4 regions of the Arthrobacter sp. JDC6 genome follow, and region 2 is predicted to be linked to each of the others. Evidence: riboswitches for the same ligand, from Rfam matches in the RefSeq annotation. Region 2 holds a riboswitch; each other region holds the start of a gene.
What was found. A riboswitch is a leader RNA that binds a small molecule or an ion and turns the genes downstream of it on or off. The one in region 2 is predicted to bind S-adenosylmethionine.
Positions count from the first base shown of each region.

Region 1: linked by a shared signal. The riboswitch ahead of ACV095_RS07450 (aminotransferase class V-fold PLP-dependent enzyme) and the one ahead of ACV095_RS13950 (bifunctional o-acetylhomoserine/o-acetylserine sulfhydrylase) in region 2 are both predicted to bind S-adenosylmethionine.
Region 3: linked by a shared signal. The riboswitch ahead of ACV095_RS17895 (cobalamin-independent methionine synthase II family protein) and the one ahead of ACV095_RS13950 (bifunctional o-acetylhomoserine/o-acetylserine sulfhydrylase) in region 2 are both predicted to bind S-adenosylmethionine.
Region 4: linked by a shared signal. The riboswitch ahead of ACV095_RS01520 (DUF1737 domain-containing protein) and the one ahead of ACV095_RS13950 (bifunctional o-acetylhomoserine/o-acetylserine sulfhydrylase) in region 2 are both predicted to bind S-adenosylmethionine.

Region 1 covers NZ_CM151278.1:1,589,438-1,596,948, forward strand. Annotated here, with positions in the region: gene ACV095_RS07410 (zinc-dependent alcohol dehydrogenase family protein) at 1-40, shown strand, start outside; gene ACV095_RS07415 (pyridoxamine 5'-phosphate oxidase family protein) at 53-517, opposite strand; gene ACV095_RS07420 (S1C family serine protease) at 680-1,663, shown strand; gene ACV095_RS07425 (hypothetical protein) at 1,712-2,089, opposite strand; gene ACV095_RS07430 (fluoride efflux transporter FluC) at 2,152-2,550, opposite strand; gene ACV095_RS07435 (fluoride efflux transporter FluC) at 2,547-2,984, opposite strand; gene ACV095_RS07440 (metal-dependent transcriptional regulator) at 2,956-3,669, opposite strand; gene ACV095_RS07445 (class I SAM-dependent methyltransferase) at 3,715-4,473, opposite strand; gene ACV095_RS07450 (aminotransferase class V-fold PLP-dependent enzyme) at 4,576-5,994, opposite strand; SAM riboswitch class IV at 6,031-6,144, opposite strand; gene hisN (histidinol-phosphatase) at 6,297-7,109, opposite strand; gene rsgA (ribosome small subunit-dependent GTPase A) at 7,154-7,511, opposite strand, start outside.
Region 2 covers NZ_CM151278.1:2,987,973-2,995,483, reverse strand. Annotated here, with positions in the region: gene hutI (imidazolonepropionase) at 1-1,053, shown strand, start outside; gene ACV095_RS13970 (DeoR/GlpR family DNA-binding transcription regulator) at 1,156-1,944, shown strand; gene ACV095_RS13965 (CPBP family intramembrane glutamic endopeptidase) at 2,056-2,835, shown strand; gene ACV095_RS13960 (HNH endonuclease signature motif containing protein) at 2,881-4,533, opposite strand; gene ACV095_RS13955 (VOC family protein) at 4,723-5,355, opposite strand; SAM riboswitch class IV at 5,581-5,695, shown strand; gene ACV095_RS13950 (bifunctional o-acetylhomoserine/o-acetylserine sulfhydrylase) at 5,739-7,061, shown strand; SAM riboswitch class IV at 7,162-7,277, shown strand; gene metX (homoserine O-acetyltransferase MetX) at 7,290-7,511, shown strand, end outside.
Region 3 covers NZ_CM151278.1:3,877,543-3,885,053, reverse strand. Annotated here, with positions in the region: gene ACV095_RS17920 (HAD-IIA family hydrolase) at 1-800, opposite strand, end outside; gene ACV095_RS17915 (TrmH family RNA methyltransferase) at 841-1,515, shown strand; gene fbaA (class II fructose-bisphosphate aldolase) at 1,638-2,657, shown strand; gene ACV095_RS17905 (DUF3151 domain-containing protein) at 2,658-3,080, shown strand; gene ACV095_RS17900 (uracil-DNA glycosylase family protein) at 3,428-4,057, opposite strand; gene ACV095_RS17895 (cobalamin-independent methionine synthase II family protein) at 4,259-5,467, opposite strand; SAM riboswitch class I at 5,481-5,584, opposite strand; gene ACV095_RS17890 (M14 family zinc carboxypeptidase) at 5,769-6,857, shown strand; gene ACV095_RS17885 (adenylosuccinate synthase) at 7,096-7,511, shown strand, end outside.
Region 4 covers NZ_CM151278.1:334,171-341,681, forward strand. Annotated here, with positions in the region: gene ACV095_RS01505 (glutamate--cysteine ligase 2) at 1-408, shown strand, start outside; gene ACV095_RS01510 (O-succinylhomoserine sulfhydrylase) at 545-1,753, opposite strand; gene ACV095_RS01515 (rhodanese-like domain-containing protein) at 1,754-2,164, opposite strand; gene ACV095_RS01520 (DUF1737 domain-containing protein) at 2,161-2,436, opposite strand; SAM riboswitch class IV at 2,450-2,565, opposite strand; gene opgC (OpgC domain-containing protein) at 2,791-5,256, shown strand; gene ACV095_RS01530 (hypothetical protein) at 5,351-5,605, opposite strand; gene ACV095_RS01535 (TetR/AcrR family transcriptional regulator C-terminal domain-containing protein) at 5,830-6,534, shown strand; gene ACV095_RS01540 (pyridoxamine 5'-phosphate oxidase family protein) at 6,573-7,037, opposite strand; gene ACV095_RS01545 (aminodeoxychorismate lyase) at 7,097-7,511, opposite strand, start outside.

The DNA.
Region 1 (7,511 bases), 1.4 Mb from region 2:
AGCCGAAACCAAGGCCCTCAAAGTGATCATCACGGCGTGAGACCGGAGGCCGCTACAGCCAGTCGGCGGAAAAATCGACCGGCGGCCACCAGCGGGTCCGCGGCGTGACAGCGAAACGGCGGCCGGTGATATCGGTGGGGGTAATGGCCACCAAGTGGTCCTTGATCCCCGGTTCCCAAGGTTCCCGGTCGGCGTCTTCCTCCGGAAGCTTCATGCTGGCTTCATCGAATGGCTGCGGCCTGCCCTTGGCGACAACGCTCCAGACCTGAGTGGCGTATGGGTTGAGGCCGTCCACCTCCAAGGCGGCAACCGAGCCGCTGAGCAGGGCACGGAGCTTGGTCCCCGGCGCCGTGCGGAACAGCAGGGTGTCACCGGCGACCGAAAAATTCACGGGAAAAATCTCGGGAACGTCACCGTTGATGACCGCCAGCCGCCCGATATAGGAGGACCGAAGGTACCGCCAGCACTCCTCAGCGTTCAGTATTTCCGTTTGAGACCCTGCAGGGGAGTCAGTCATGCTCCGATCCTAAAGCCTTGACAGCCGCACCGCACCGCAATGCCGGCGTTCACCCACGGCGTAGCTCCACCGGGAGTGGACCGTGCCCGGCCATTGTTGTCTCCCGTAAGGACCCGTAAAGGGCATGGATTGCCGGAAGCGGCACCAGACCGGAGGTGCGTCATGGAACAGGCGCGGGAACCCATATCCACCGGAGACGAGGACGTCCTGGACTCGTACTCGCAAACGGTCATGCGTGTCGCGGCAGCGGTTACGCCCCACGTGGCAGCCATCGAGATGACCGCGAATAGGGGCAACGGCAGGGTGAGGGTGGGCGCCGGCTCGGCCGTTCTCTTCACGGAGGACGGATACCTGCTCACCAACTCACACGTCGTGGCAGGCACCCGGCACGGTTTTGCGGTGTTTGGAGACGGGAGCCGGATGGAACTGGAACTGGTGGGAGCCGACCCCCTGTCCGATCTAGCAGTGGTTCACGGTTCGCGGCCCAAGGTGCCACCTGCTCAGTTCGGCGCGGCCGAGACCCTGCGCGTGGGCCAGCTTGTGATTGCCGTCGGAAACCCACTGGGCCTGGCGGGGTCAGTCACCGCGGGCGTGGTCAGCGGTTTGGGCCGGGCCATTCCAGTCTGGGCGGGCGGCAACAGGAGAGTGATCGAGGACGTTATCCAGACGGACGCAGCGCTGAACCCAGGCAACTCCGGTGGAGCGCTGGCGGACACGCACTCCAGGATCGTCGGCATCAACACCGCAGTGGCGGGCGCCGGGCTGGGGCTCGCCATACCAATCAATGCCACCACCCGCAGGATCATCTCCGCGCTCCTGTCAGACGGGAGGGTACGCCGTGCCTACCTGGGCCTTGTCAGCACGCCCATCCAGCTCAACCCCAGCGCTGTGATCCGCAGCGGGCTGCGCGAAGGGCTCCGCGTCGTGGAGGTCCTGCCCGGCTCGCCGGCGGACAAAGCGGGCCTTGCCGCGGGTGACATTATCGTCACCGCCGGAGGACGTCCCGTCAGCAACGCCGAAAGCCTGCAGCGGCTCCTGTTTTCCGATGCCATCGGCGAGCCGCTGGACGTGAAGGTACTCCGCGACGGCACCGAGTTGCACCTCACCGCCGTCCCGGAAGAAATGACAGGCAACGGCGCAGGATAATGCCCGACGCCGGACCGAAGGTCCCCGGGGCACGTCACCTGGGCGGGCCTAGGGACGGACCGGAGGCGCTTCCACGTCCGCGATGCCCACGAAACGGGTCCCCACGCCGTCGTACTCGCTGCGGACGCACCCGGGGCGGACGGCGGGAACATCGGAAGGCGCATGATGGCTGCATACCACGTAGGTGAAGTCCGGCCACCACTTCTTGGGCCGGGCCGCCTCCTCATAGCCACAGACGGCGCATTCCAGGTGCACCCACACCGGCCGCTTGCCCGTGCGGTTGGCGCGTGACTGCACCAGCCATGGCGGAGGATTGTCGAGGATGGCGCGGAGTTCGGCCTCCGTCATCCACTTCGGCAGGCCGTGGCGCTGCGCCATCTCAAGGGGAACATCAAGGGTTATTGCGGCGTCGCGTCTGCTGATCATCACCTTCCACCATACGGGAGGCCGCCAAATCGCCGGCCGGGCCCCCAACGGGAACAGCGTCGCTAGGAAGCCAGTGCACTGCCAGCGGCCGCGGCAGCAAAGCCAAGGCCCAGGTTGACCGCCAAGTTCAGGGCCGCGGCGCCGAACCGTGCTTCGCTGAGCAGGCGGATGGTGGCGGTGGTCCACGAACTGAAGGTGGTAAGTCCGCCGGCCAGTCCGGTGGCCAAACCCACCTGCCATTCCGCGCCCAGTCCCAGCCCGGCGGTCAGGCCGTGTGCCAGACCGATGATGAAGCAGCCGACGACGTTGACCAGCAGGGTGGCCCAGGGCCAGTGCAACGCCGCACGGCCATCGGTGCGGACGCTGCGGATGCTGCTGTGGTGTGCGAACCAGCTGTCGATCCCGAACCGCAGCAGCGCCCCGGCCACGCCAAACACTCCCACCAGGGCTGCCGTGATCATGCCGGGCCCCGGTTCCGGGCGATGAGCCTTCCGGTGCGCCAGCCCAGGCCGGCCGCCGAAAGACCGAGCAACAGCGACAAGCCCAGGTAAAGGAGCCATACGGGGTGCTCACCCGCGCGTGCCAACTGGTCGGAGGCGAAAATGACCGCGGAAAAGGTGGTGAAGGAACCCAGCAGGCCCGGCCCGATGCCGGCGCGCAGCCAGAAGGCCGTGTGCGGGCGTGCCATCCAGACGGTGGTCAAAGCCGCGAGGACGAAACTGCCGCTGATGTTGATGCCCAGCGTGGCCCACGGGACCGAACCGGGCGCGTCCGGAAACGCCAGGCCCAGCCCGTAGCGCAGCTCACTGCCGATCAGTCCGCCGGCGGCGACAGCCAGCCAGGCACGGGCGGTGGGCAACGCCACGTCAGAGCCCGTCCAGGGCGCAGCCGGCATGCGGCGCGTCGCTGGAGACCCAGAGCGCCGAGGCGATTTCCTCAGCGAAATCGTACTCACGGGCGCCGCCGGGACCACCGATCCGCACCACCAGGGCTCCGCCGAAAGGCCGCCGTCCCACCACCTCGACGTCCGCATCAAGGTCGATGGCCTGGGCCGCCAGGTAGCGCAGCAGTTCCGGGTTGTCGTCGCTGATCCGGGTGATCCTGCCGGTATGTCCCTGGTCCAGCTCGGCGAGGAGGCGCGCGCGCGGCATCAGCACCTGCCCGTCCGCCGTGGGGATTGGATCGCCGTGCGGGTCACGCTTCGGGTCCCCGAGCTTGGCGGCGACCCGTTCGATGAACGTGTCCGACACGGCGTGTTCGAGTTGTTCAGCCTCATCGTGGACTTCGTCCCAGCTGTATCCGAGCCGCTGGACAAGGTATGTCTCGATCAGCCGGTGGCGCCGGACCATGGACAGCGCCAGCCGCAGGCCGGCCTCGGTCAGCGTGACGGCGCTGTAGGGCTTGTGGTCCACCAGGCCCTGGTCCTTGAGTTTGCGGACCATTTCCGAAACCGAGGAATTTGCCACCCCCAGCCGCTGTGCGAGCTGGGAGGACGTGATGGGCTTGTCCTGCCATTCGGTAAAGGAATAAATGACCTTGACGTAATCCTCGATCGAGGAGGAGGGCGCGCTGGTCTTCACGAATCCAAGCCTACCGGCTCTGCAGGCGCCATACGGGATGCGCCGTCATGCCTTGACGGCCCGCCAAGCCAGGGTGAGGTAGGGAAGGTCGATTTCCTGGTCAGGGGTGTAGGCAAGGTGTTCGTGCAGGTACCAGTCCAGGTTGGCCAGGACCTTGGCCCGCGTTGACTCGCCGGCCCGGAGGTAGTAGCTGCGGGATTTAGTGAGTTCCATCAGGTCCGTGGTGTCCACTGTGTCCTGCCAGTGGGTGACATGCCCTTCGAGCCCCTGGAACTCCGGGCCGATGACGGGCTTGTGCCCCGGCCGGTAGACGTCGCCTGCGTGCATGATCCGGGAGAGCCGGTGCACCCAGGGTACTGAGGTGTCCAGCTGGTTCCACACCAGGCCGAGGGTTCCGTGCGGGCGCAGCACGCGGGCCAGTTCGGTGCTTGCCGCCAGGGCGTCGCACCAGTGCCACGCCTGGGCTACGGTGACGACGTCGAAGCTGGCGTCGGGCAGGCCTGTCGCCTCGGCAGTCCCCGGCATCGCCGTGGCAGCCGGGTAGTGTTCCGTGAGCTGGGCGAGCATGTCCGCCGAGGGGTCCACGGCCGTGACGTCCAGCCCCATGTCCAGCAGCAGCGCGGTGAACTTTCCGGTACCGGCACCCACGTCGAGGGCTTCATGGGCGTCGGCGGGCACCAGCCACCGGGCTGACTCCTCAGGGTAGCCGGGCCGGACGCGCTGGTAGTGCCTGCCGCCGTCCTGGAAGCTCCGGCCCAGTTCCCTGCGCCGCCCGTGATCAAGCTTGGGGCCACCCCGAACCACGCGTGGCCTCCTTCAGCTGACGTCCTGCGGTACCTTTCGAATTTACCGCATTCCCCTGACGCGCGGTCAGCCGGCTGAAACAGGAATGGCCTGTCTCCGGCGTCAGTCGTCGATGCAGGGCGCTGCGCCGGCTGTTCCAGGGGTGTTGGGCGCCCAGTGCGGGTAGGTGCGGGTGTCGTTGGCAGGGACCCAGCGGCCTGCGTCCACCACGTAGTCCCAGCCCAGCCCGTTGCTCCGGAGCGCCTGGATGCCGGCCAGCAGGCGCTCGGCATCTTCCAGGCGCGAACCGACGCCGAAGCTGGCGCGGAGGGAACCGGACGGCAGGCCCAGGCGCTTCAGCAGGGGATGGGCGCAGAAGCGCCCGTCACGCAGGCCCACGCCATGCTCTGCCGAAAGGTACGCCGCCACCAGTCCTGCGTCGTAACCCTCGACGGAGAAGTTGACCACCCCGATGGTGTCCGTTTCGGGGTTGGTGTCCTTGAAGATCTGGTGAACCGTGACGCCGTCGATCCGCTGGAGTCCCTCCACCAAAAAGGAGCGGATGGCGGACTCGTGGGCGTGCCAGCGTTCCTGGTCCAGGCCGGCAATGACCTGGGTGGCGCGGGCCAGCGTGGCGGCCCCCAGGACGTTCGGCGAGCCCCCCTCATGGCGGGCCGGGCCGGTGGCCCAGCTGACGCCGTCGAGCCTGGCTTCCTTGACGGCGCCGCCGCCGGCGAGGTGCGGGACGCCGGCGTCCAGCCAGTCCGGGCGCCCCACCAGGACGCCGGCGCCGAAGGGCGCATACAGCTTGTGGCCTGAGAAGGCGAGGTAGTCGACGTCATCCGCGCTGATGTCTATGCGGCGGTGCGGCGCGAGCTGGGCCGCATCCACCACGATCCGTGCGCCATGTTCGTGGGCCAGCGCGGCCAGCGCCCGGATGGGGAGGATTTCGCCGGTCACGTTGGAGGCCCCGGTGACCGCGACCAGGCTGACACCGCCCTGTCCAAGCTCGGCACGTACGGCCTCAAGGGTGCCGGTGATGGTGTCGGCGGCGACGATGCTGCGGTGCGGGACGCCCTGCCACGGCAGGAGATTGGCGTGGTGTTCGATGTCCAGGTACAGCACTTCGCCGTCGTGGCGGCCATCGGTCACGGGAAGGCAGCCGGCCAGCAGATTCAGCGAATCCGTCGTGTTGCGGGTGAAGATGACCGAATCATCCGGGCGGCCGCCCACGAAATCCCTGACGATGCTGCGCGCGTTCTCGTACACGGAGGTGCTGATCTGGGATGCGTACCCTGCCCCGCGGTGGACGCTGGCGTAGTAGGGGAGGATCTCATTCAGGTAAGCGGACACTACGGACAGTGCCGGGGCGGAGGCGCCGTAATCGAGGTTGGCGTACCGCACGTGGCCGCCCGAAATCAGGGGCGCCTGGATTTCGGCGCCGGTGACGGCAGCGAGCGGCCGGCCGGCTGCGGCGTGGCGTGCATGGGGGACGGCAGCTTCGGCAATGACGGGCTGGGGGGAGACGGTGGCAGTTGTCACAGAGACCTCACTTGGTACAGGACTCCGGCATAGTGGAATCCGCGCTTGCCGGATCCGCTCCGGACCGGCCTGGTCGTCACCCGGGGCACCCCACCGCGAATGGAGGGTTGCCGGCCAGCAAACCGGGGTTTTGCGCTGGCACTCGTGACCTGCATAAAAGCGTAGGACATGGGGCGGCCAGGACTGAAGCCGCGGCAATTGTTAAGGGCTTTGTTACGCGCCGCCGAATAAACGACGCCGGGCACCTGCCTTGGGAGGTGTCCGGCGTCGCATTATTCGTTCAAACGTGGAAAGCGCGTGAGTTACAGCAGATCGTCCAGGTACGGGTTCAATCGGTGCAGGACCTCCGAGTGCAGGATTGAGTTTGTGGCCAGGGCGTTCCCGCCGAACGGGCCGTCCTCGCCTTCCAGGGATGTGAACCGGCCGCCGGCCTCCACCACGATCGGCACCAGGGCAGCCATGTCATAGAGGTTCAGCTCGGGTTCGCAGGCGATGTCCACAGAGCCCTCGGCCACCATGCAATACGACCAGAAATCCCCGTAGGCCCGGGTCCGCCAAACGTCCTCGGTAAGGCCGAGGAACTCGTCAAGGTTTCCGCGTTCCTTCCACCCGCCCAGGCTGGAGTAGGAGAGGGAGGCGTCGGAAAGCTTCGACACGTTGGACACGCGAAGGCGGGTGGCGGCGGCAAGGGACCTGCCCATGTACGCGCCCATGCCTTTCGCCGCCCACCAGCGCTTGCCCAGGGCCGGGGCGCTGACGACGCCTACCACCGGTTCGCCCTCATCCACGAGGGCGATCAGCGTGGCCCATACGGGAACGCCGCGGACAAAGTTCTTGGTTCCGTCAATGGGGTCGATGATCCAGCGCCGGGAACCGTGGCCGGTGCTGCCGAATTCCTCGCCCAGGACGGCGTCGCGGGGGCGTGAACGGGAGAGCTGGCCCCGGATGGCTTCCTCGGCGGCCTTGTCCGCGTCGGTGACCGGCGTCAGGTCCGGCTTGGTCTCAACGTGGAGGTCCAGGGCCTTGAAGCGGCTCATGGTCTGGTCATCCACGGAGTCGGCCAGGACATGGGCCAGGCGCAGGTCATCGTTGTAGCTCGAAGCGGGTTGGATCATGGTTCCAAACTACCGTCTGTGGACGGTTCTGCCGGGAGAACGCGTCAGTTGACGCTGCCGAGCTCCTTGGTTTCCTGTGCTTCCATCCGCGGGTCCGTACCAAGCAGGCGCCGCAGCGAGGCCAGCCGGGCCGCGCCGGTGGGACCTGCGTGTCCGCCTGCCACCCAGTCGTCGAGGCCGCAGTTCACTGCGGTTGCGGTGTGCTTGCAGCCCCGTTCGCAGTTCTCGATGCCGGGGGAGAGGTCCGGGAAGGAGCGCAGGATGCGGTCAGGGTCCACGTGCGCCAGGCCAAAGGAACGGATGCCGGGGGTATCGATGATCCAGCTGCCGGGAGGCGCGTCCGCCAACCGCAAGGCAAGGGCCGACGATGACGTGTGGCGGCCGCGCCCGGTCACGGCATTC
Region 2 (7,511 bases):
CGCGCCATGCTCCCCGGATGGGTGGACTCCCACAGCCACCTGTTGTTCGCCGGGGACCGTACCGCGGAATTCGAAGCACGGATGGCGGGGGAGGCGTACGCTGCCGGAGGCATCGCCGTCACCATGAACGCCACGCGTGCCACGTCGGACTTTGACCTCACCCGCCTGGCCATGGGCCGGGTTGCCGAGGCAGTCTCGCAGGGGACCACTTACCTGGAAACGAAGACCGGCTACGGCCTGGATATCGGGAACGAGGCCCGCAGCGCGCGTATCGCCGCCGGCGTGGCGGACCAGGTGACCTACCTGGGCGCCCACCTGGTTCCTGCCGGACAGGACCCGGAGGAGTACACAGACCTGGTCTGCGGACCGATGCTTGATGCCGTCCGCCCCTACGTCCAGTGGGCCGACGTTTTCTGCGAGGAGGGCGCGTTTACTGCCGAACAGTCCCGCCGCGTGCTGACGGCCTGCCGCGACGCCGGACTGGGCCTGCGCGTGCACGGCAACCAGTTGGGTGAGGGCCCCGGGGTGCAGCTTGCCGTGGAGATGCGTGCCGCCAGCGTGGACCACGTCAACTACCTGGCCGGGCAGGATGTGAAGTCCCTTGCGGCTTCCTGGTCCGGGTGGGACCCCGCCACCGGCACAGGCGAGCGGGGCACTGTGGCCACCTGCCTCCCGGCCTGCGACCTCTCAACCCGCCAGCCGCTGGCCCCGGCCCGCACGCTTCTCGACGCCGGTGTGCAGGTGGCGCTCGCTTCCAACTGCAATCCCGGAACGTCGTATACAAGTTCCATGGCATTCTGCGTCACCACCGCCGTCCTCCAGATGCACCTGAGCGTGCATGAGGCCGTCCGCGCCGCCACCCATGGCGGCGCACTGGCGTTGCACAAGGAAAGCGGGCGCGATGCGGACGGTGAACGCGCCGTGGGGTCCATCGCCGTCGGGCACCGCGCCGACCTGCACCTGCTCAACGCCCCGTCCGCAACGCATCTCGCTTACCGTCCCGGCATGCCATTGACGTACGCTGTGTGGCGGGCCGGAGCCAGGGAGCGGTAGGTCCATACCGTTTTTTTTGATTGTTCCTGACTGTTTTCCTTGAGTTATAATCAGGAAACGTCATCGATCGTGGTGGCTGATGTACGGAAAGGCCCCGCTTGCATGACGCGCACTGACCGGCTGACCGCGATTCTTGACCTGCTGGCCAGAACCGGCCAGGTGGAGGTCGACGAGATTGTCAGCACCCTCAACGTATCCCCGGCCACCGCTCGGCGTGACCTGGACAGCCTCGCCAAACGCCGGCTGCTGACGCGTACCCGCGGCGGCGCCACCACCGGTGCCCTGGCCTACGACCTCCCCGGCCGCTACAACCGCGACGACCACGCCGAAGCCAAGGAACAAATCGCGCAGTGCGCCTCGGCGCTGATCCGGCCCGGCGCTGTGATCGGCCTGTGCGGAGGGACCACCAGCACAGCGCTCGCGCAGATCCTGGCCACCCGGGAAGACCTGAACGCCCCCTCCAACCAGCCCACCCTCACCGTGGTTACCAACGCCATCAACATCGCGGGCCAGTTGGCCGTACGGCCCAACATCAAGGTGATGGTGACCGGTGGAATCCTCAACCCGCGGTCCTATGAACTGGTGGGACCCTATACGGACATCATCATGCAGAAGGTGGTGCTGGACATCGCCTTCATCGGCGTCAACGGCATCGATCCCGAAGTCGGGCCCACCAACACGGGGGAGGGGGAGGCCTCCGTCAATGCGCTGCTGGCCAGCAGGGCCAGGGTGTCCTACGTCCTGGCCGATTCCTCCAAAGTGGGCGTGCGGGCCTTCGCCACCATGGACGGCTACAACTTCACCCGGCTGATCACCGATGCCGGCATCTCGCCCCGCGACAAGGCTGCCTTTGAAGCCAACGGCACGGAAGTGATTGTCGCGCCCGCCTGACCCGAACTGCCGGCACCGGGCTCCTCCGGCGGCGCACCGCTGCCCGCTTGCGACTGCGGACACCAGCCGCTCCATCAGGCCGGATCCAGAAACTGAAGGCAAGATGGGAACATGCTGGTTCCCTCCCGCCGTCGCCTTCGGCTCGAAGTATGGATCGTCCTGGGCCTGTCCCTGGGCCAGTCGGCTGTCTACTCCGTGGTGCAGCTGCTGGACAAGATGACACGCGCCCCGCTTGCCGAGGGCACGTCCACCCTGAACCGCTCCCAGAGCACCCGCGAATACTTCGACCTCACATATCAGCTGCTGGACATCATCTTTGCGCTGGTGCCCGTGCTGCTGGTCTTCTACTTCCTGACGGACCAGCGCCAGGCAGTGCCGGGCGAGGCGGACAACTCCCGCTCTGCCTTTCAGAAACTGGGGTTCAATTTTGCCCGGCCCGGCAGGGATCTGCTCCAGGGCCTCGGACTGGCTGGACTGATCGGCATACCCTCGCTGGGTCTCTATGCGGCCGGCCGGGCGCTCGGAATTACCACCGCCATCATCCCCAGCGCCCTGGATGCCTATTGGTGGACCGTGCCTGTGCTCATCCTGTCCGCCATGCGGCACGCCGTGCTTGAGGAAGTCATTGTGGTGGGCTACCTCCTGGACCGCTTTGGCAAGTTCGGCTGGAGCATGCCGCTGGCCATTGCGGCGAGCTCCGTGCTGCGCGGCAGCTACCACCTTTACCAAGGCTTTGGTCCCTTCATTGGCAACGCCGTGATGGGCGTGGTCTTTGCCTGGCTGTACACCCGGACCCGCCGGGTCATGCCACTGGTCATCGCCCACGCCCTGCTGGATATCGTGGCCTTCGTTGGCTTCAGCCTGTTCGGCAAAGCCGTGGGGTTGGGGTAGGACCCTGGACACCAGCCTGCGCGGCTCCAGCCATGCTTGTTGCTGTCACATCAGCGTCAGCAGCAACGGCCAGTCTGCTTGTGGGTCTGGTGGCAACACGAAGGGTTTCGCGTAGAAGTCGTCCCAGAGGGCATCAGCAGCGAAAAGGTCCTCCGGGTCCAGCAGGTTGTCGCCGTCGGGTTCCTCCATTTCAAGCTCCTCCACTTCCGGTTCCGGCCAGGCTGGAACGGCGGCAAGCGGCACTATTCCTGGCGGCCAGTGGGTTGGTTCGGGGTCTTGGTGTTCGGGGTTGTAGTGGCGGCCTGTGGGTGAGGTCCAGCCGGGTGGTCCGTGTTCCGTCGCGGGATCCGGGTTCCAGGTGCGGGCGTGCTTCAAGCGGTGATGTTTGGGGCATAGCTGCGCCAGGTTCCGGACGGCTGTTCTGCCGCCGTGTTCCCAGGCTGTGAGGTGGTCGGTGTGGTTGTCGGGGGTGTGGTTGGTGCAGCCGGGGAAGGTGCATTTCCGGTCCCGCATGCGGATCCATTGTTTGATGGTTTCGGGGAGCCGGTAGCGGGTGCGTCCGATCTCCAGTGGTGCCCCGTCGCGGGGGTCGACCAGGACGCGGTAGAACGACTCCGCCCCGTCCGCGACAAGCCTCCGTGCCATTGAGGCAGGGATGGGGCCCATGCCGTCCAGCACCGCCGGCTCATCGGTGAGTCCGAGCAGGGCGAAGACCGGGACGGTGACCAGGACATCGGCCCGAGGGGTGGGGACCTTGCCAACATCACCAGTGCTCCCTGTGCCGGAAACGCTGCCTGCGGCCGCCGTATCACCTGTAGCCCGTGCAGCCCCACCCGGAGCAGCCTCACCGGTGGCCGTGGTGGTTCCGGCGCCGAGGAGGAGTGATGCTGCGATGTCGGGGCGGAGTTGGGTGAGGGTGCGGGGCTCGTTAGGGCCTTGGAGGCCGCGGGCGGTGGCGGTGGTGCGGTTCCAGATGGCGCAGGCGGTGTCGCCGGGGAGGTAGAGCGAGAGCCAGGCCATGCCGTCGCGGTCGGGGGTGTATTCCATCCGCCGGTCCGCGACGCCTTTGGCGTGGCGTTTTTCGAGGGTTTCGGGGTGGTGGCGTTCCCGCCAGGCGCGGATCTTGGCGCGGAACCGGGCGGGGACGAGTTCGCCGGGGGCGGCGCCGCGGGCGGGGTTGGGGGCGGCGGGGTCGAAGAAGTGCGCCACCAAGGCAGCAGCCCCGTCAGGGGTGAGCCCCTCGGTTTCGTCGGCGACAATCCTGGCATGCTGCCACGACAGGTCACCGGCTGACAGGGCGCCCAGGAGCGGCGGCAGGGAACACACGAGCCGGGACTGTTCCACCAAAGCACCCGCGGCCGCCGAACTGACAGTCAGGACACCGGCGATCTCCTCCACCGTTGACGTCTCCGAAAACATGCGCTCATTCACCGGGGCGTCGGGGGCAAGCAGTGCCTGCTGGAAACCGACGCACTCCACGGCATCACGAGCTTTGACCGCCGCGAGCTGAGCCTCGACCCGGGAGACTGCCTCCAGCCGTTCCAGCCGGAGCTCATACCGCCGCTGCAGCACATCCACGTCAGCGCCAACACCGGACCCGGCGGCAAGGAAATGATCCTCACGGTCCAGCGCATCGAGGGCAGCAACAGAGGCAGAAACACCCTCCAACACCACCCCAACATCCGTGCCGATTCCCATACCCACATCATCCAGCGAGGCACCGACATTCAGACCTGGATCGCAGCGATGTAGGAAGCAGCCACTTAAATGAATTCGGCCGCCATCGGGTAGTGACGCCGTTGTCACCACCTGATGGCGGCCGAAGCTGATCCGGGTACTGGCCCGGCGAACCCCCTCCCGGACATTCCGGGAGGCTGGGGTGGAGCGTCAGATGGTGACGGCTCCGTTGGCGGTTTCAAACGTGACCGACAGGATGCCCGGAGTTCCGTGCGGGGCGACCCACTCCACCGCAACGTCCTCAAGCGGCTTCTCCACCGGTTCACCCAGCCACTCGGTCACGCGGGACGCGGAGCCGGCGATGGTCAGGCAGCTCATCTTAAGGTTGCTGGGGTAGGCGTTGGACGGGTGCAGTGCCGGGTCGCCTTCCCACTTGAGCATGTACGGCACCTGGGGATCGGCGATAAGGCCAAGGATGCCAATCTGTTTCCAGACCAGCTCCCGGCCGTCCGGGAACTTGCGGTTGCCGTTCACCGCGGCGCGGCCAAGGCGTGCCTCGAACGGGGCGAGGTCGTCCACTTCGACGCACCAGCCCATCCAGCCACCACCGGCCGCGGAACGGGCACGCACTGCCTGTCCGAACGGTGCCTTGTCCGAAGCCGGGTGGTCCAGGACCTCTACGACTTCCAGGTACTTGTGCCCGGCGAGCGGGATGATCATATTCCGGGTTCCGAACCGGGGGTGCACCCCGCCCTTCACTGCCTCAACGCCGAGGGCAGATGAAATACGTTCGGTAGTGGCCGCGAGGCCATCTTGTTCACAGGCGTAAGAGACGTGATCCATGCGCATGGCAACATCTTGGCACTTTGTGATCCGGCTCTCAGCTAAGGGTACCCTTACTGGAAAGGCGGCCGGGAAAAGGGCCGGGAACATGGGCAAGAAGGACGACGGCGGCGTCCCCGGCCGGGTGCGGGGCGGCCCACCTGTGGCGGCTCGAAAGCCATGCAGGGCGACCTTGTTCGTCACAATGCTGTCCACGGCGACTACCCCGTTCCTAGACTGGGCGCAGGTCATGAGCGCCAGCGCCAAGCCCCGGCTCGCTGGCCGGCAACCCTCCACCCGCGGTGGGGTGCCCCGGGTGAGGACCTGGCTGTCCGGCAAGAGCCGGAAGCAAGCGCGGCCCGTACTGCCCCACGCATTCCGGGCCCACGTCAAAGGAGATTTGGATGTCCAACGGATGGTCTTTCGAAACCCGCCAGATCCATGCCGGCCAGGAGCCCGACAGTGCCACAGGAGCCCGCGCGCTCCCCATTTACCAGACCACGTCCTTCGTGTTCCCCAGCGCCGAAAGCGCAGCCAACCGCTTTGCCCTCGCCGAACTTGCACCCATCTACACCCGGATCGGCAACCCCACCCAGGATGCCGTCGAACAGCGGATCGCCAGCCTTGAGGGAGGCCTGGCCGCTTTGCTGCTGAGCTCTGGCCAGGCCGCCGAGACGTTCGCGGTGCTGAACATTGCGGAGGCGGGGGACCATATTGTGGCGAGCCCCAGTCTTTACGGCGGAACGTACAACCTGTTCGCCCACACCCTGAAGAAGTTCGGCATCTCGGTCACCTTCGTCCAGGATCCCGACAACCTGGACCAGTGGCGCGACGCCGTCCAGCCGAACACCAAGCTCTTTTTCGGTGAAGTGGTGTCCAATCCCCGCCAGGACGTCCTGGACATCGAAGGCATCTCGGAGGTGGCCCACCAGGCAGGCGTGCCACTGATCGTGGACAACACCCTGTCCACGCCCTACCTGATCCGCCCACTGGAGTGGGGTGCGGACATCGTGATCCACTCCGCCACCAAATACCTGGGCGGCCACGGCTCCGCAATTGCCGGCGTGATCGTGGACTCCGGCAAATTCGACTTCGGCAATGACCCTGAACGGTTCCCCGGCTTCAACACCCCGGACCCCACCTACAACGGCCTGGTCTACGCCCGCGACCTAGGCGCCGACGGTACACTGGGGGCCAACCTCTCCTACATCCTCAAGGCCCGCGTCCAGCTGCTGCGCGACCTTGGCTCGGCGGTTTCCCCCTTCAACGCCTTCCTGATCTCCCAGGGCCTGGAGACGCTGAGCCTGCGGGTGGAACGCCACATTGCCAACGCCACGGAAGTGGCGCGCTGGCTGGAAGGAAGGGACGACGTCGAATCCGTCGCCTACGCCGGGCTGCCCTCCAGCCCCTGGTACGAGCGTGGCCGCAAGTACGGGCCCAAGGGAACGGGCGCCGTCGTGGCCTTCAACCTTGCCGGCGGAGCGGAGGCGGGCAAGCGCTTCGTCGACGCCCTGGAGCTGCACTCCCACGTGGCCAACATCGGCGACGTCCGCTCCCTGGTCATCCACCCGGCGTCGACCACCCACAGCCAGCTCTCGCCGGAGCAGCAAGCGGTGGCCGGGGTGAATCCGGGACTGGTCCGGCTCTCTGTTGGCCTGGAGCACATCGATGACATCCTGGCCGACCTGGAAGCGGGTTTCCGCGCTGCCAAAGGCGCCCAGAGCTAAAAGCGCGCCAGGGCTGACGCCGGGAGGGCCGGCAAGCGGGGAAGTCACAACCAGTCACACTCTTGGCCTGGAGCGGGGGGTGTTTCGTACACTCGAACCAGGTCATGAGTGCCAGTGACAGCCCCGGCTTGCTGGCCGGCAACCCTCCATCCGCGGTGGGGTGCCCCGGGTGAGGACCTGGCCTGCCGGTCAGACGACGGCAGGCAAGCGCGTAGAAGAGGTCTTGCCATGACGGTTACCGTCGCCCGAACCACCATCCCCGAACACGGAATTGTCCGCTACGCCTCCATCGGAGGGCTGGAACTTGAAGCCGGGGGATACCTCCCGGACGTCACGCTGGCCTACGAAACCTGGGGCACGCTCAACGCCGACGCCAGCAACGCCATCCTGATCGAGCACGCCCTGACCGGCAGCACCCACGTGACCCGCGGTGACACGGACGAAGAAGGC
Region 3 (7,511 bases), 890 kb from region 2:
TTGGGGCGGAACGGATACGCGGCAATGTCATCCTTGTGCGTGATGCCGCTGAGGACCAGGACGGTGTGCAGGCCCGCTTCCATGCCGGCGATGATGTCCGTATCCATCCGGTCACCGATCATGGCGGTGGTCTCGGAGTGTGCATCGATCTGGTTCATCGCGGAGCGGAACATCATGGGATTCGGCTTGCCCACAATGTACGGCTCGCGGCCGGTGGCCTTGGTGATCAGGGCCGCGATGGCACCGGTGGCGGGCATGGGGCCGTCCTTGGAGGGGCCGGTGGCATCCGGGTTGGTGGCGATGAACCGGGCACCTGCAAGGATCAGCCGGATGGCCATGGTGATGGCTTCGAAAGAGTACGTGCGCGTCTCGCCAAGCACCACAAAGTCCGGGTTCTGGTCGGTGAGGATGAAGCCGGCCTCATGCAGCGCCGTCGTGAGCCCCGCCTCACCGATCGTGTAGGCGCGGTTGCCGGACTCTGAGCCCCGCACCTGGTCCTTGAGGAACTGCGCCGTGGCCAGCGCCGAAGTCCAGATGTTTTCCTCCGGAATTTCCAGGCCGGAGGAACGCAGGCGGGCGGCAAGGTCGCGCGGGGTGAAGATGGAGTTGTTGGTCAGCACCAGGAAGCGCTTGGACGTATCCACCCACCGCTGGATCAGTTCCGCGGCGCCGGGGATCGGCTGGTTCTCGTGGACCAGGACGCCGTCCATGTCCGTCAGCCAGCACTCGATCTCCTGGCCGCTGCGGTAAACCGCGGGGTTTGCTGCTACCTGGTCTTCTTCTGCCACGTTTACCTCCACCGGTGATGAATGCTCCAGTGCTCCAGTCTAGTGTTGAGGGGTGAACCAAACGCCCGGCCTGCCAGACGAACCCCGCCACGAGCCCGGGGAGGCCGAGCCCGCAAAGGCGGAGGTCGGCGTCGGGCCCTGGGAAGGCGAACTGCCCGAAGGCGACCACTGGGACCCTGACCTCCTTGCCGACGGGGACCGCCGCAACGTCCTGGACAAGTACCGCTACTGGAAGCACGAAGCGATCGTGGCGGAGCTCGATTCCCGGCGGCACAACTTCCACGTGGCCATCGAGAACTGGCAGCACGACCTGAACATCGGCACGGTGGTGCGCACCGCCAACGCCTTCCTCGCCAAAGAGGTGCACATCATCGGCCGGCGTCGATGGAACCGCCGCGGCGCCATGGTCACCGACCGCTACCAGCACGTCCGCCACCACCCCACGGTCGAGGACTTCGTCCAGTGGGCGCAGGGGGAGGGGCTGGCGATCATCGGCATCGATATCTTCCCGGACTCGGTTCCCCTGGAGACCTACGAGCTGCCGCGCGACTGCGTGCTGGTCTTCGGACAGGAGGGCCCGGGCCTGACCCCCGAAGTCCACCAGGCCGCCGCCGCCACCCTGTCCATCGAGCAGTTCGGCTCCACCCGGTCCATCAACGCCGCCTCGGCAGCCGCCATCGCCATGCACGCCTGGATCCGGCGGCACGTGTTCAACCAGCACGTCTGAGTGTTACTGAGCGGTGACCCGAAACACCCTCGTGGTCCGGGAATGGCTAGGATGGTGCCTAGCCGTAAGCGGTCTACTTGAGGGTCTTCCACCCACAGACGAAACTCAGCAGAGGAGCCAGCATGCCCATTGCAACCCCAGAGATCTACTCCGAAATGATCGACCGCGCGAAGGCGGGCGGCTTCGCATACCCGGCCGTGAACGTCACGTCCTCGCAGACGCTCAACGCAGCGCTCCGCGGCTTCGCCGAGGCGGAGTCGGACGGCATCGTCCAGGTTTCCACCGGCGGTGCGGCCTACTGGTCCGGCGCATCCACCAAGGACATGGTTGCCGGTTCCCTGGGCTTCGCAGCCTTCGCCCGCGAAGTAGCCAAGAACTACGGCGTCAACGTCGCCCTGCACACTGACCACTGCCCCAAGGACAAGCTGGACGGTTTCGTCCTGCCCCTGCTGGCTGCTTCGGAGGCTGAGGTCAAGGCCGGCCGGAACCCGCTGTTCAACTCCCACATGTGGGACGGCTCCGCCGAGACCCTCCAGGAAAACCTGCGCATCGCCCGCGAACTGCTCGGCCGCACTGCTGCCGCCAAGATGATCCTCGAAGTGGAGATCGGCACCGTTGGCGGCGAGGAGGACGGCGTGGAAAACGCCATCAACGACAAGCTGTACACCACCGTTGAGGACGCCCTGGCCACCATCGATGCCCTTGGCTCCGGTGAAAACGGCCGCTACATCACGGCCCTGACCTTCGGCAACGTCCACGGCGTCTACAAGCCCGGCGGCGTCAAGCTCCGCCCGGAGATCCTCAAGGACATCCAGGCCCAGGTGGGTGCCAAAATCGGGAAGGACAACCCGTTCGACCTCGTGTTCCACGGCGGCTCCGGCTCCTCCGACCAGGAAATCGCCGACGCCGTCTCCTACGGCGTGATCAAGATGAACATCGACACCGACACCCAGTACGCCTACACGCGTCCGGTGGCTGACCACATGTTCAAGAACTACGACGGCGTCCTGAAGGTGGACGGTGAAGTGGGCAACAAGAAGACCTACGACCCCCGCGTCTGGGGCGCCTCCGCCGAAGCCGGCCTGGCAGCCCGCGTGGTGGAAGCCACCAAGCAGCTCGGTTCGGCCGGAAAGACCTTCTAGATGTCGGACGAGTTCCGCCGGAACCTGATGGGGCCGGAGCCCACTCTCCTGCCTGCCGAAACCGAGGTGAACGCGCAGCTTGAGGCCGGCCAGGAGGCCCTGGACCTGGTGGCGAAGCACCCAACGTCCTCGCTCCTGTGGGCCGTCCTGGCTGAGGAGGCGTGGACGGAAGGCCGCACCATCGACTCCTACGCCTATGCCAGGGTGGGTTACCACCGCGGACTGGATGCGCTGCGCCGCAACGGCTGGCGCGGCGTGGGGCCCATCCCCTGGGAGCATGAGCCAAACCGCGGGTTCCTGCGGGCCCTCTACTCCCTGGGCCGGGCCTCGTCGGCCATCGGCGAGGCTGAAGAGCCGGAGCGGATCGAGAAGTTCCTGAACGATTCCGACCCCACGGCAAAGGCAGCCATCGAGGGCGAATAACTCCCTGGGCCAACGCCCGCACTGTTTCCTGGTGCAGATTGCCAGGGAGGGGTTCGGGCTGGGAACGACGGCGGGCGGTCACCTTTCAATGAGAAGGTGACCGCCCGCCGTCGTATCCGGCCTGCAATGCGCCGTCCCTCGTTTCGGTTAAAAGAATCGAAGGGCCAGGGGAGGAAAGGAGGAGCTGCGCGAAGCGTGGGAAAGCAGGAGAAAGCGCGTCTCAGGTTCCGTGACTACTACTCGTGGATGTCGTACGCCGACTTCACCACCTGGGTTGAAGCCGAAGACGAATCGGCCCGGGAATTTCGTTTACTGAGTCCGATGCCACAGGCTGAGCGGCGCAGGACTTAAGGTTTGGCAATACCCGTGCGGGCCATGGCGTCTGCATAGGCAGTGCGCATGTCCTCCAGGTACTCCTCCTGGCGGGCCGGGGAACCGGCGAAGGCGCGGCCGCTCAGCGAGCGGACCTTGTAGGTCTTCAGGCCGCGGCGCCAGAGGAGGGGCACCTCGGTCTTCAACAGCAGGTTAGCCAGGCGGTTGGCTTCGGTGCCATGCGCCACGATCACCGAGGCGCGGGGGACCAGGGCCAGGAACTTCAGCAGGGGCTTCAGGCCTGACTGGATCTGGTCCGGAGTGAACTTGCCGTTGGCTTCGCCCGGGACGTGCCAGGGGTGGACGTTCCACGGCATGACGAACTCGGGGCGCAGGCCAAGCTTCCACTGGATCCCCAGCATGCGGGTAACAGCGTCCTGGTCGCCGGGGGTGATGAACCCGGACGGATCCACCTCGCCGATGTTGGAGAACAGGCTGATGATGCGGCATTCCTCCACGTCGTGCATGGGGTCCACGTAGGGCACCACGGTTCCGGGCTTGGCCTCCTGCAGGGAATCACACAGTTCGTTGACGGCGGCAACGCTGGGTTCGTAGCGGCGGCTCATGAGCTGTTCGTGGAATGTTTCGGGTGCCAGGGCTGTCATGAAGTGCTGGATCTCCTGCGGGGATTGGCGTTGCTGCCGCCACGGACATGGGCGCACGGCGGCACGGCACATCAGTGGCGGTTGATTGGGGTGGACCAACTCCTGGTCGGCCTACTCCAGTTTAGCAAGCCCAGGCAAGCGAAACGCCGGCCGCCCCTTCCGGTGATGGAAGGCACAGCCGGCGCGTCGGTGCGGGAGCGGCTAGAAGAGGCGCTTCGAGGCGCGGCGGGCACCCTCACCCAGTGCCTCCAGCTTGGCGAAGGCGATCTGCGGGTGCACCCTGCCGCCCAGGCCACAGTCGGTGGAGGCAATGACGTTCCCGCGGCCCACGAGGTCCGCAAAGCGGACGACCCGGTCCGCCACCAGGTCCGGGTGCTCCACCACATTGGTGGCATGCGAAACAACGCCCGGGATGATCACCTTGCCCTCGGGGAGCTTTGTGTCCTCCCACACCCGCCATTCGTGTTCGTGGCGGACGTTTGCCGCTTCAAAGGAATAGGCGCCGGCGTTGACCTGAAGCACAGAGCCGATGATGTCGGCGAACGGGATGTCCGTGGTGTGTGGGCCGTGCCAGGATCCCCAGCACACGTGCAGCCGGATCTGCTCCTGCGGCAGCCCGCGCAGCGCCCAGTTGGTCGCTTCGACGCGCAGCTGGATGAACTTCAGGTAATCGTCCAGGGACGGCTCGGGATTGATCTGGTCCCAGCTTTCGGCCAGGGACGGATCATCGAGCTGCACCGTAAGGCCGGCCTCGATGATGGCCTTGTATTCCTCCCGCATGGCATCAGCGCAGGCGTAGACGAGTTCCTCGTCGCTCTTGTAGTACTCGTTGGCTACCCGCGCGCATGAGCCGGGGGAGAGGGAAGCCACGAAGCCATCCGTGAGGCCTGCGGCGGCGAGCCCGGTCTTCAGGTTCCGGATGTCCGAGGCCACCAGGTCCTGGCCCGTGTAGGTCAGCGGTCCGGCGATCTTGGGCTGGGCAACGCTCCTGCGGTGGGTGAGGATGCCGGATGCGGGATCGCTGTAGGCCTCGTTGAAGGCCTGCCGGTCGCGCCGGTCCGGGAACGAGGTCAGGACAACGTTGCCGGGGGACGAGCGGCGGACGCCGGACTCGGCCCAGCGGTCCACGGTGGTTGGCTCAAGGCCCCCGAGCCGGGCGAAGGAGTAATTCCACCACGCCCCGTAATCCACCGAGCTGGACATGGTGTGCCCGTACTCGCCGTCGTTGGGGATGTCGATGCCAAGGTCCTTCTGGCGCTGCACCACGTCCACTACGGAGGCTTCGAGGAGTTCCAGGAATTCCGGCGTGATGCCGTCGGCTTCCTTGGCGGCGTTGGCCGCAATGAGTTCAGGGGTGCGGGGCAATGAACCGGCGTGGGTCACGCGGATACGGTCGGTGTTCTGGGACATGCTGGAATCTTCCTTTCCATCGGTCCTGGCAGTAGCACCTTCGGCCGGCAGGAGTCTGCTGGGCCGTGGTTGCTGCGGCGTCATCGAGCCAGGTCTCTCGGCCGCTCCGGATGGTCCACTCTCAGATAAATCGACGCGCGTGGAGCCGGGCAAATCCGCACCGCTTTATGTCGTGGGCATGTCCGGCCGGCCGCCGGCGGCAGGACCGGAACGTACTTACAGTGTTTGTCCAGCATATTGACAGGTTTCGTTAAGCTTGGTTGGCTGAGTGTCACATGCCTCCGCTGCGACGGAGCGGCGGATGCCACCCGAGCACTCGAAAGAGGTAACTGTGACGAAATCCCTCAGGGCCCTCGCCGCCGCAGGCGCCCTGTCGCTCGCTGTCGTCGCAGCAGGTCCGGCGCCCCTGGCCGGCGCCGTAGGCGAAGGGCCTTCCTACGACGGCAACGGCCAGATCACCACGTCGAAGCTGGCCACCTACGACCAGATGGTCTCGTTCCTGAAGGACCAGGATGCGCGCCAGCCCGCCATGGAGCTGGAGGTCATCGGCCAGACCGTCAAAGACCGCGACATCCACCTGGTCAAGTACATATCGGACCCGGCCAAGCCCACCATCCTGTATTTGACCCAGCAGCACGGCAATGAACAGCTCACCACCGAGGGTGCCCTCGAGTTCGTCAAGCACCTGGGCACGGGCAAGTCGGCAGGCATCCTGGACGGCGTGAACATCCTCATCGTGCCCATGCTCAACGCGGACGGTGCCATGGGGGATGTCAACTTCTCCCTGGACGACTACCTTGCCAAAGGGGACCGCCACCTCACCCGCTACAACGCGGAGGGCGTGGACCTGAACCGGGACCATGTGGCCAAGGTCCAGCCGGAGACCCAGGCGCTGCACAACAACGTGATGCGCAAGTACCGCATTGACTACATGATCGACCTGCACCACCAGGGCACCCGCGCCGAGCGCGACGGCAAGCTGGTTTCCGGCTCCATCCTGTACCCCACCACCCCGAACGCCGACCCCTCCGTCGTCGAGAAATCAAAGCGGCTCGGCGCCGTTGTCTTCAACAACGTTGACTCCACCGGCTGGGGCCACCTGGGCAGGTACCAGGGCGGCAGCGCCGAGACCATCAGCCGCAACGGCATCTCCGTGGAATACGGCATTGCCACCCTGCTTTTCGAGATGCGCGGCATGTCCGACCACTACCTGGATGGTTACGCGCTGGGGCAGCGGAGCAATGGCTACCTGATCAAGCAGACGGTCACCACGCTGGCGTCCACCGCCGCGGCCATCGCGGATGGATCCATTGCCGACGCCGACACCTCCTTCTGGGACACGCTCGCCGAGCAGACGTCCCGGCCCGCGGGGGAGGCCGAGGACGAGTAGGAGGCCCGGCGCCCGCCGCGGCCCATATTTGCGAAAGGGCCGCGGCGGGCCACAACAGTGGACAAAGTGCCCCATCGGCTAAACTTGGGTGGTAAGAGCCCCGGAACTCTTGCTTCGCCGTGCCGTGCTGCGGCTGTGCGAAGGCCGGTATGTTCGGGGCATTCTCATGAACGGCGCTGCATGGGCCCGCCACCAGATGGCTGGACCCGGGCAGCCCGAACGAATGGGGGAGGATCCCATGCCAGCAATTGTGATCGTAGGAGCCCAGTGGGGCGACGAAGGAAAAGGCAAGGCCACCGACCTTTTGGGCGGCCGTGTTGACTACGTCGTCAAGCCCAATGGCGGCAACAATGCCGGGCACACCGTCGTCGTAGGCGGTGAAAAGTACGAACTCAAGCTGCTGCCGGCAGGCATTCTCAGCCCCAACGCTGTTCCCATCATCGGCAACGGCTGCGTGGTGAACCTCGAAGCCCTCTTCCAGGAAATCGATGGGCTCCAGGCCCGCGGTGCGGACACCTCGAAGCTGCGGGTTTCCGCCAACGCCCACCTGGTGGCCCCGTACCACCAGGTCCTGGACAAAGTGACCGAACGCTTCCTGGGCAGCCGCGCCATCGGCACCACCGGCCGCGGCATCGGCCCCGCCTACATGGACAA
Region 4 (7,511 bases), 1.9 Mb from region 2:
GAATGGCAGGCCGACGTGGATCCTGCGCCGGTTCCCACCGTCCTCCTCCGGATGGCCTCGTGGCAGGCCAGCAGCGCCGGGCTAAGCGGTGAACTCCTGGATTTTGGGAATTTCCGGCCCGCACCGGCCGCGGACGTGGTCCGGTCCCTGGTGGATTACCTGGCTCCCGTCCTGTCCGAACAGGGGGAGCTGGCACTGGCACGGCAGGGGGTGGAGGACATCATCGCCCGCGGAACAGGAGCCGCCGAACAGCGCCGCGCCCGGGACAAGGCGCTGGCGGGACCGCCCCCGGAGGACATGGGGTTCGGCGCCGTGGTGCGGCAGGCCGTCAATGTGACCATGCGGGATGCCCTGGATCTAGCTGACGTGGAGGGCACGCCCGAGCTGCTGCGGGTCCGCCAGAGCTGACCTTCGACGCGCATATCCATTCCCGACGCGCAGATTCCTCCTCGCGGCCCATATTTGGTGCGCGCCAGGGAATCTGCGCATCGAAAAGGAGGAAGCGCGTCGCCCGGACCCAGAGGAGCTAGGGCTTCCCGCGCGGCTAGATCTGCTTGAGGGCCTGTTCCAGGTCGCGGAGGAGGTCCTCCGGGTCCTCGAGCCCTACCGAGAGCCGCACCACGCCGTCACTGAGCCCAATGGCGGCGCGCCCTTCCGGCCCCATGGCGCGGTGCGTGGTGGTGGCGGGGTGCGTGATCAGGGACTTCGAATCACCAAGGTTGTTGGAGATGTCGATGATGCGCAGCCCGTCCAGCAGTGCGAAGGCCGCTTCCTTGCCGGAGCGCCCGCCGGAGGGAGCCAGCTCAAGCGTGAGGACCGTACCGCCGGCGCTCATCTGCCGTGCCGCCAGGTCGTACTGCGGGTGGGACTTGAGCAACGGGTACTTCACCCAGCTCACGGCGGGCTGTTCTTCCAGCCACTCTGCGAGCCGGAGCGCCGTGGCGGAGGAATGGTTCACGCGCAGGCTCATGGTCTCCAGGCCCTTGGTCAGGACCCAGGCGTTGAACGCGGAGAGCGCGGGCCCGGTGTGGCGCATGAGCTGTTTTACGGGACCGTCGATGAACTCCTTGGTGCCCAGGATGGCGCCGCCCATGACCCTGCCCTGGCCGTCGATGTGCTTGGTGCCGGAGTAGACGATGACGTCGGCGCCCAGGTCACCGCAGCGCTGCAGCAGGGGAGTGGCGAAGACGTTGTCCGCCACCACCTTGGCGCCGGCGGCATGCGCAAGTTCGCTGACCGCGGCGATGTCCACGATCTCCTGCATCGGGTTGGACGGGGATTCGAAGAAGACGGCGGTGGTGGGCTTGGAGAGGGCCTCGCGCCACTGGTCCAGGTCCGGCCCGTCCACGAAGACGGTCTCCACGCCCCACCGGGGAAGGATCTCGTTCAAAATCACGAAGCACGAACCGAACAGCGACCGGGCGGCCACCACCCGGTCGCCGGCAGCCAGCAGGGCACCAAGCGCGGTGAACACCGCGGACATTCCCGACGCCGTCGCGAAGCAGGCTTCGGTGCCTTCCAGCAGCCGGAGCCGCTCCTGGAAGGTGGCCACGGACGGGTTGCCGTAGCGGGAGTAGACAAAGCGTTCGTCCTCGCCGGTGAAGGCGCGTTCAGCTGCTGCCGCGGATTCGTAGACGAAGCCGGAGTTCAGGAAAATGGCCTCGGACGTTTCCTGGAAGTTGGTGCGGTCCAGCCCGCCACGGACAGCCTGGGTGTCGGGGTTCCAGCCGGGGGCGTCTTGGTTGAAGGTCACTTAGTTCTTTCCGAGGTTGGTGGGAAGGCCGCGGTTTTTCCAGCCGTTGACGGTGCGTTCGCCATAGCGGTCCGGCTCGCCTTCAAAGCCCTCCAGCACGTTGTAGGAGGTGAAGCCGGCCCGGGTGGCCGCTATGGCTGCCGCGATGGACCGCTGGCCGGAGCGGCACAGGAACACCAGTTCGGTTGAACGGTCCTCGGGCGCCTGCTGGCTGAGGTCGTTGATGAAGTCGGGGTTGGGGATGCCGCCGGGGAAGGTCCACTGGATGAAGAGGGGGTCGTTGTCCGTGGCCTTGGTGTCCGGAATGCCGATGTGGGCCCATTCGCCCTCGGTACGGACGTCCACCAGGATGGCGCCCTGTTCCAGCTTCTCCCATGCTTCCTGGGGCGTGAGGTCTCCCGCGTAGCTCATGCGTGGCCCTCGCCGTCGAACTCGCCTTCAAATTCGGCGTCCAGTTCATCCACTGCGGTGGCAACCGCGGCATCGGCCGAGGCGATTGCCGCCGGAAGGACCACTGCCTGCGCCACGATCACGCTGGTGCCGTTGAAGGTGGCTGCCGGGCTGCCGTGCAGCACATAGCCGTCGGCCAGGGCCGTGGAGATCCGCTCGCAGAATGAACGGTCATCCGGTCCGGTGATCAGGCGGTAGGACAATTTTTCGTCAGGGGCAGGTGCGTCAGACACGACGGATCTCCTTCTTTCACGCTTGCAGCTCGAATCGGTCGATATGCCGAGTATTCACCTGAGGCACCCCGCCGCGAAAGGGAGGGTTGCCGACCGGCCAGTCAGGGCTTCACACCGGTACTCATTACTCCCCAAAAACGTAACATCTGCCGCGCCAAGCCGCACCGCCGCCGTCGTCATGTTCCGTAATTGAGCAGCGCTGAAGGGAGGCGCGGGGTTGAAGGAAAGCGCGACGGCGGACATCGCCGCAGGTGGGCGGCCCGCCACGTGCCGCCCGGGGCCGCGGGGCCGATAAAGTTCTTACCGGGGCGCCGCCCCGTCGTCACAGCAATGAGCACCGGGGGTCCTGTCAGCATGCGGGCAAACACATCGCGCCACCAGGCCGCCATCCGCGGGACCCGGCGGCCGTCCATCGGTGCGTTCCTGGCCGCGGCCATCGTCAGCCTCCTTGCCCTGCTGGCGGCTGCGCCGGCGCATGGGGCGGACGCTGCGCCGGAGAAGGGAAAGCCCTGGCTGGGCGCGGTGCTCGAGTGGGGCGAGGACACCGCCGCAGGCTTCAGCGGCCGGCTTGGTGCCAGTCCGGCCGTCTTCGGCCACGACATCACCATCCCCTACCGCGATTCGGAACGGAACGACCTTGACGGCTTCCTTCAGCAGGCCGCGTCCCTAGGCGCCCACGCCCTGCTCACGGTGAAGCCGTCAGTGCCCCTGGACCAGCTCGGCACCGCGGAAGCGGAAGCATTCGCAGCGCAGGTGCGCGACCTTACGTCCGGGTTCAAGGGGCAGCTGCTGATCCGGTTCGCCCCGGACATGAATGCAAGCTGGGTGGCCTGGGGCCAGCAGCCCGCCGCGTACCGGCAGGCCTTCAGGGCTGTGGCGGCAGCGTTCAAGAAGTACGACGGCGGCCGGGCCACCTTGGTGTGGGCGCCTTACCTGGGCAAGGACTACCCCTTTGACCGCAACCGGGATGCCCCGCGGCCCGGAACCGAAGGCTTTTCCCTCCTGGACACGAACGGCGACGGGGCCTGGAACTCAAGCGACAGCGCCTACGCCCCGTACTACCCGGGTGACGACGCAGTGGACTGGGTGGGGCTGGCCGCCTATCACGACGACACGGCCGGCGGCCCCGCCGTCAACTCCGAGCCGAGGGCCGGCGAGCTCCAGGACATGCTGACATCCTCCGGCGGCGAAAACTTCTACGGCACCTATTCCGAGGGGCGCAACAAGCCGTTCCTCCTCCAGACCTCTGCTTTCTACAGCCCCGCGTCCGGCGGCGCGCAGGAAACGGACATCAAGGCAGGCTGGTGGGACCAGGTGGTGGGAACTGCCACTTCCCCCGCTTTTGCCCGGACTGCCGCCGTTGTCTGGGACGAGCGCACCAGCACCAGGGATACCGGCGTGGCAAGCATCAGCTGGCTGCTCACGGGACAGCCGGGCATCGCCAAAGCGGCCCTGGACAGGCTGAAGGCATCGCCAATGGTCACCGGGCCGGTCACCGACGTGGCATCCGGGAGCACCTACGTCCGGGCCAACACGCTCTCCGGGGCTGCCGCCTGGACTGTTGCCGCCGCCATGGCCATCCTCCTGGTGGCCCTGTGGCAGATACCCCGCCGGATCAACGCAGCCACGGCCTGGGGCTACCAGGATCCCTCCGCCAGGGACTCGCGCATCGATCTGCTGCGCGGGATGGCCATCGTCTTTGTGGTGGTGAACCACCTGGGCATGGCATCGCTGTTCCAGCTGCTCACCCAGGAGGCCGTGGGCTTCGTGTCGGGTGCGGAACTGTTCGTCCTGTTCTCCGGACTGGTGGTGGGCATGGTGTACGGGCCCAAGGCCAGGGAGGACTTCGGGCAGGTGGTCGACCTCACGACCCGCCGCGCCGGCAAGCTCTACCTGACGGCGCTGGCCGTGCTGATCGGCGTCTTCCTTCTGTCCCTGCTCCCGTTCTTCCACACCGAGGCCCTGACCACGTTCGTGGACCAGGGGACCGGTGGCGCCGGGCACAACGGGGCCGGCCGGACCTACGACCTCTATTCGGGCATGGCATCGCTGTTCCAGTTCCCCGTCCCGCCCCAGGTGCTTCCGGCCATCGTGCTGCTGCAGTTCGGTCCCTGGCAGTTCAATGTCATGGGGCTCTATGTGGTGCTGTTGCTGGTCAGCCCGCTGATCCTCGCGGCGCTGAACCGCGGGAAGGCCATCTGGGTCGTGGCGGTGTCGGTTGCCGTGTATGCGGCAGGTGCCATGACCAGGTTCCGGATCCTGCCCTCGCAGTTCGAGGACTCCTTCCCGCTGCTGGTGTGGCAGGTGCTTTTCGTGCTTGGGCTGGTTGCGGGCTACCATCGGCGCAGCATCACAGCGTGGCTGTCGCGCCACACGTGGGTGGTGGTTGCCTGCACCACGGCAGCATTCGCTTTGGCCTTCCTGTCCTGGGGCAACCCCTACCTGGCCAACGCCTATGACGTCCGACTGGCGCTTCTGCCGGATGCGTCCTACCGGGCAATGTATGACGCCTTCTTCGGCCGGACATACCTGGCCCCGGGCCGGCTGCTCAACGTCCTGGTCCTGGTGGTGGCTGCGTACGCATTCCTCAGTGCCTACTGGAAACCGGTGGACCGGGCCCTGGGCTGGTTCCTGGTCCCGCTGGGCCGGGCCACGCTGTACGTCTTCATCATGCACGTGGTGCTGATCGCCGTCGTGGCCAACATCCCGGCCCTGCAGCAGCAAAGCATCTTCCTCAACACCGTGGCCTACGCCGTGGTCCTGGGGCTGCTCTGGGTGATGGTCCGCACCAGGTTCCTCTTCCGGATCATCCCTACCTAGCCGGGGGCATGAAAAATGCTGCGGCACGAGCGTGCCACAGCATTTGATCATGTACCACCCGGCTGCCCGGTGGCCTCTTACGAATCCGGGGGTCTCAGACCAGGCCCGGGTAGCTGGTCATGATGTAGTCCGCAGCGGCAGGACCCTTCATGCGCAGCCCGTTGCGGCGCGGCGGGATCCGGTGCTTCATGGCTGCCCAGAAGGTGGACTCGGTGCCGGCCGGCTGCTGGTTGAGGAAGCACCAGCTGGTGTACAGGCCGTAGAGGCGGTCGCGGTCCATGCTGGAACCAGCGGCGTGGTCGGGGTAGGTGGCTTCGTGGAGAAAAGTATCGAACTGCGAATGTGCCATGATGGCTTCCCTTCGCTAAGTGCTCGGCGCCGCCGTTCGGCTACAGCAGCAAGATTTGATGCCCTGCACATGGCCATCGAATCTATAGGTTGGGTCCCGTGAAAAGCATCTGGGGCCTCAGCGTCGTCAGCGCCTGTCTACGATGTAGACTTTACTCGTAGACTACAAGTAAGGCAACCGTCTCGATTAATCCGGGCCGCCACTTCCACCGCTAGGACAACACCATGAATCCCCCGCACGCTTCCGGCCGCACCCCCGCCAAGGCCAGGCTGAGCAGGGAGGTCGTGCTGGCCAAGGCCCTGGAACTGGTTGATGCCGAAGGACTGGATGCACTGACCATGCGCCGCCTGGGGCAGGAGCTTGGCCGGGACCCGATGAGCCTGTACCGCTACGCCGAGAACCGCGCCGCGCTGCTGGACGGGGTTTCTGAGCTGGTGCTCAACCAGCTTCCGATTCATCCGGAGGACCCGGATTGGAAAGCGCAGCTGCGGAGCATCGCCCACAACCTGCGGATGCTGGCGCTCAAGCATCCCAACGTTGTCCCCCTGCTGGTGACCCGGCCCCTCTCCACGCCGCTGGGCATGCGTCCGCTGGGCACGTTGCGGCCATTGGAGCAGATCCTGACCCTGCTGGTGGCGGCAGGATTCGAGCCGGCTGATGCGCTGCACGTCTACCGCGCCTACTACGGCTTCCTCTACGGGCACCTCCTGAACGAACTGCAGGAGTACGTGGTGGACCCGGAAGAGAACGAGGTGCTGCTGCGGCTGGGGCTCCACCGGCTGCCCGCGAAGGAATTCCCCCGGCTGCGTGCGCTGGCGCCGGCGTTGGCTGACTACGACGGCGCCAAGGAGCTTGACCAAGGGCTCACCATCCTGCTGTCCGGGCTGGAAGCCCAGCTTTCACGGCAGGCGGCAGGCTCCAGCGCCTGACGGAGCGGCCGTGTAAAGGCGTGGTCGTTGAGCGGCCGCTATTCGAATGACGCCCGGCGCCGGTCCTGGAGGCGGGTGTTCCAGACGTCCGGGCGGTTCACCTGGAACCTGCGTCCGGTCAGCGCCTTGGCGTTCAGCCTGACGTAGTTTGCCTTTTCGCCGGGCTGCCACGGCTCCAGGCCAAGGCTGTCCACCGCATCTTTGACGGCCTGGTCTTCGATGATCCCGGTATTGCCCCGCGCCACCACGCTCCAGGCCAGTTCGGTGGTGGGGTCGTAGCCGTCGATCTCCAGTGCGGCAGGGCGTTCCATTTTCGCGTCCCACAGTTTTGAGCCGGGTGCCGTGCGGAAGACGATGCTGCGCAGGTGGACAACGTAGTTCACGGGGAAGATTTCCGGATGTCCGTCCACCACGATGGCCAGCCTGCCCACCGTGTCGGTGTCAAGGAGTTCCCAGCAGTCGTCAAAGGACAGTTTTTCGATCGGCAGCTTGTGCGAGTCCATGGTGCACACCTTACGGGTGATGCCGGGGCGGGAAAAGGGCCGGCCCTGCCTGTTGCGGGCTAATGGATGCCGGCGAAAAGTCCGCTCAGTTCTGTGGTCAGTTCCTTTTGCACAGACGGGGTGCCGATCTCCCTGCCGTCAATCCGGTTCACGGGCGCCAGCAGGCGGACACTGGAGATCAGCCAGACCGCGTCTGCGTCCAGGAGGTCCTGTGGCACCAGCGGCCCGTAGCCCAGTTCCCAGCCCGCCGCCTTGGCGGCAGCAAAGAGAGCCCCCTGTGACGTTCCAGGCAGGATGCCGCTGTCCAGCTGTGGTGTGATGAGGCGCTTCACTGTTGTGCCGTCGTCGGACTTCTCCACATGCGCCAGCAGCACCGTGGAGGTGGGCCCTTCCAGGACCCGGCCATCGGAGGACGTGAAGATGACGTCGTCGGCGCCCTGTTTATGCGCGTGGCGCAGCGCTGCCATGTTGACG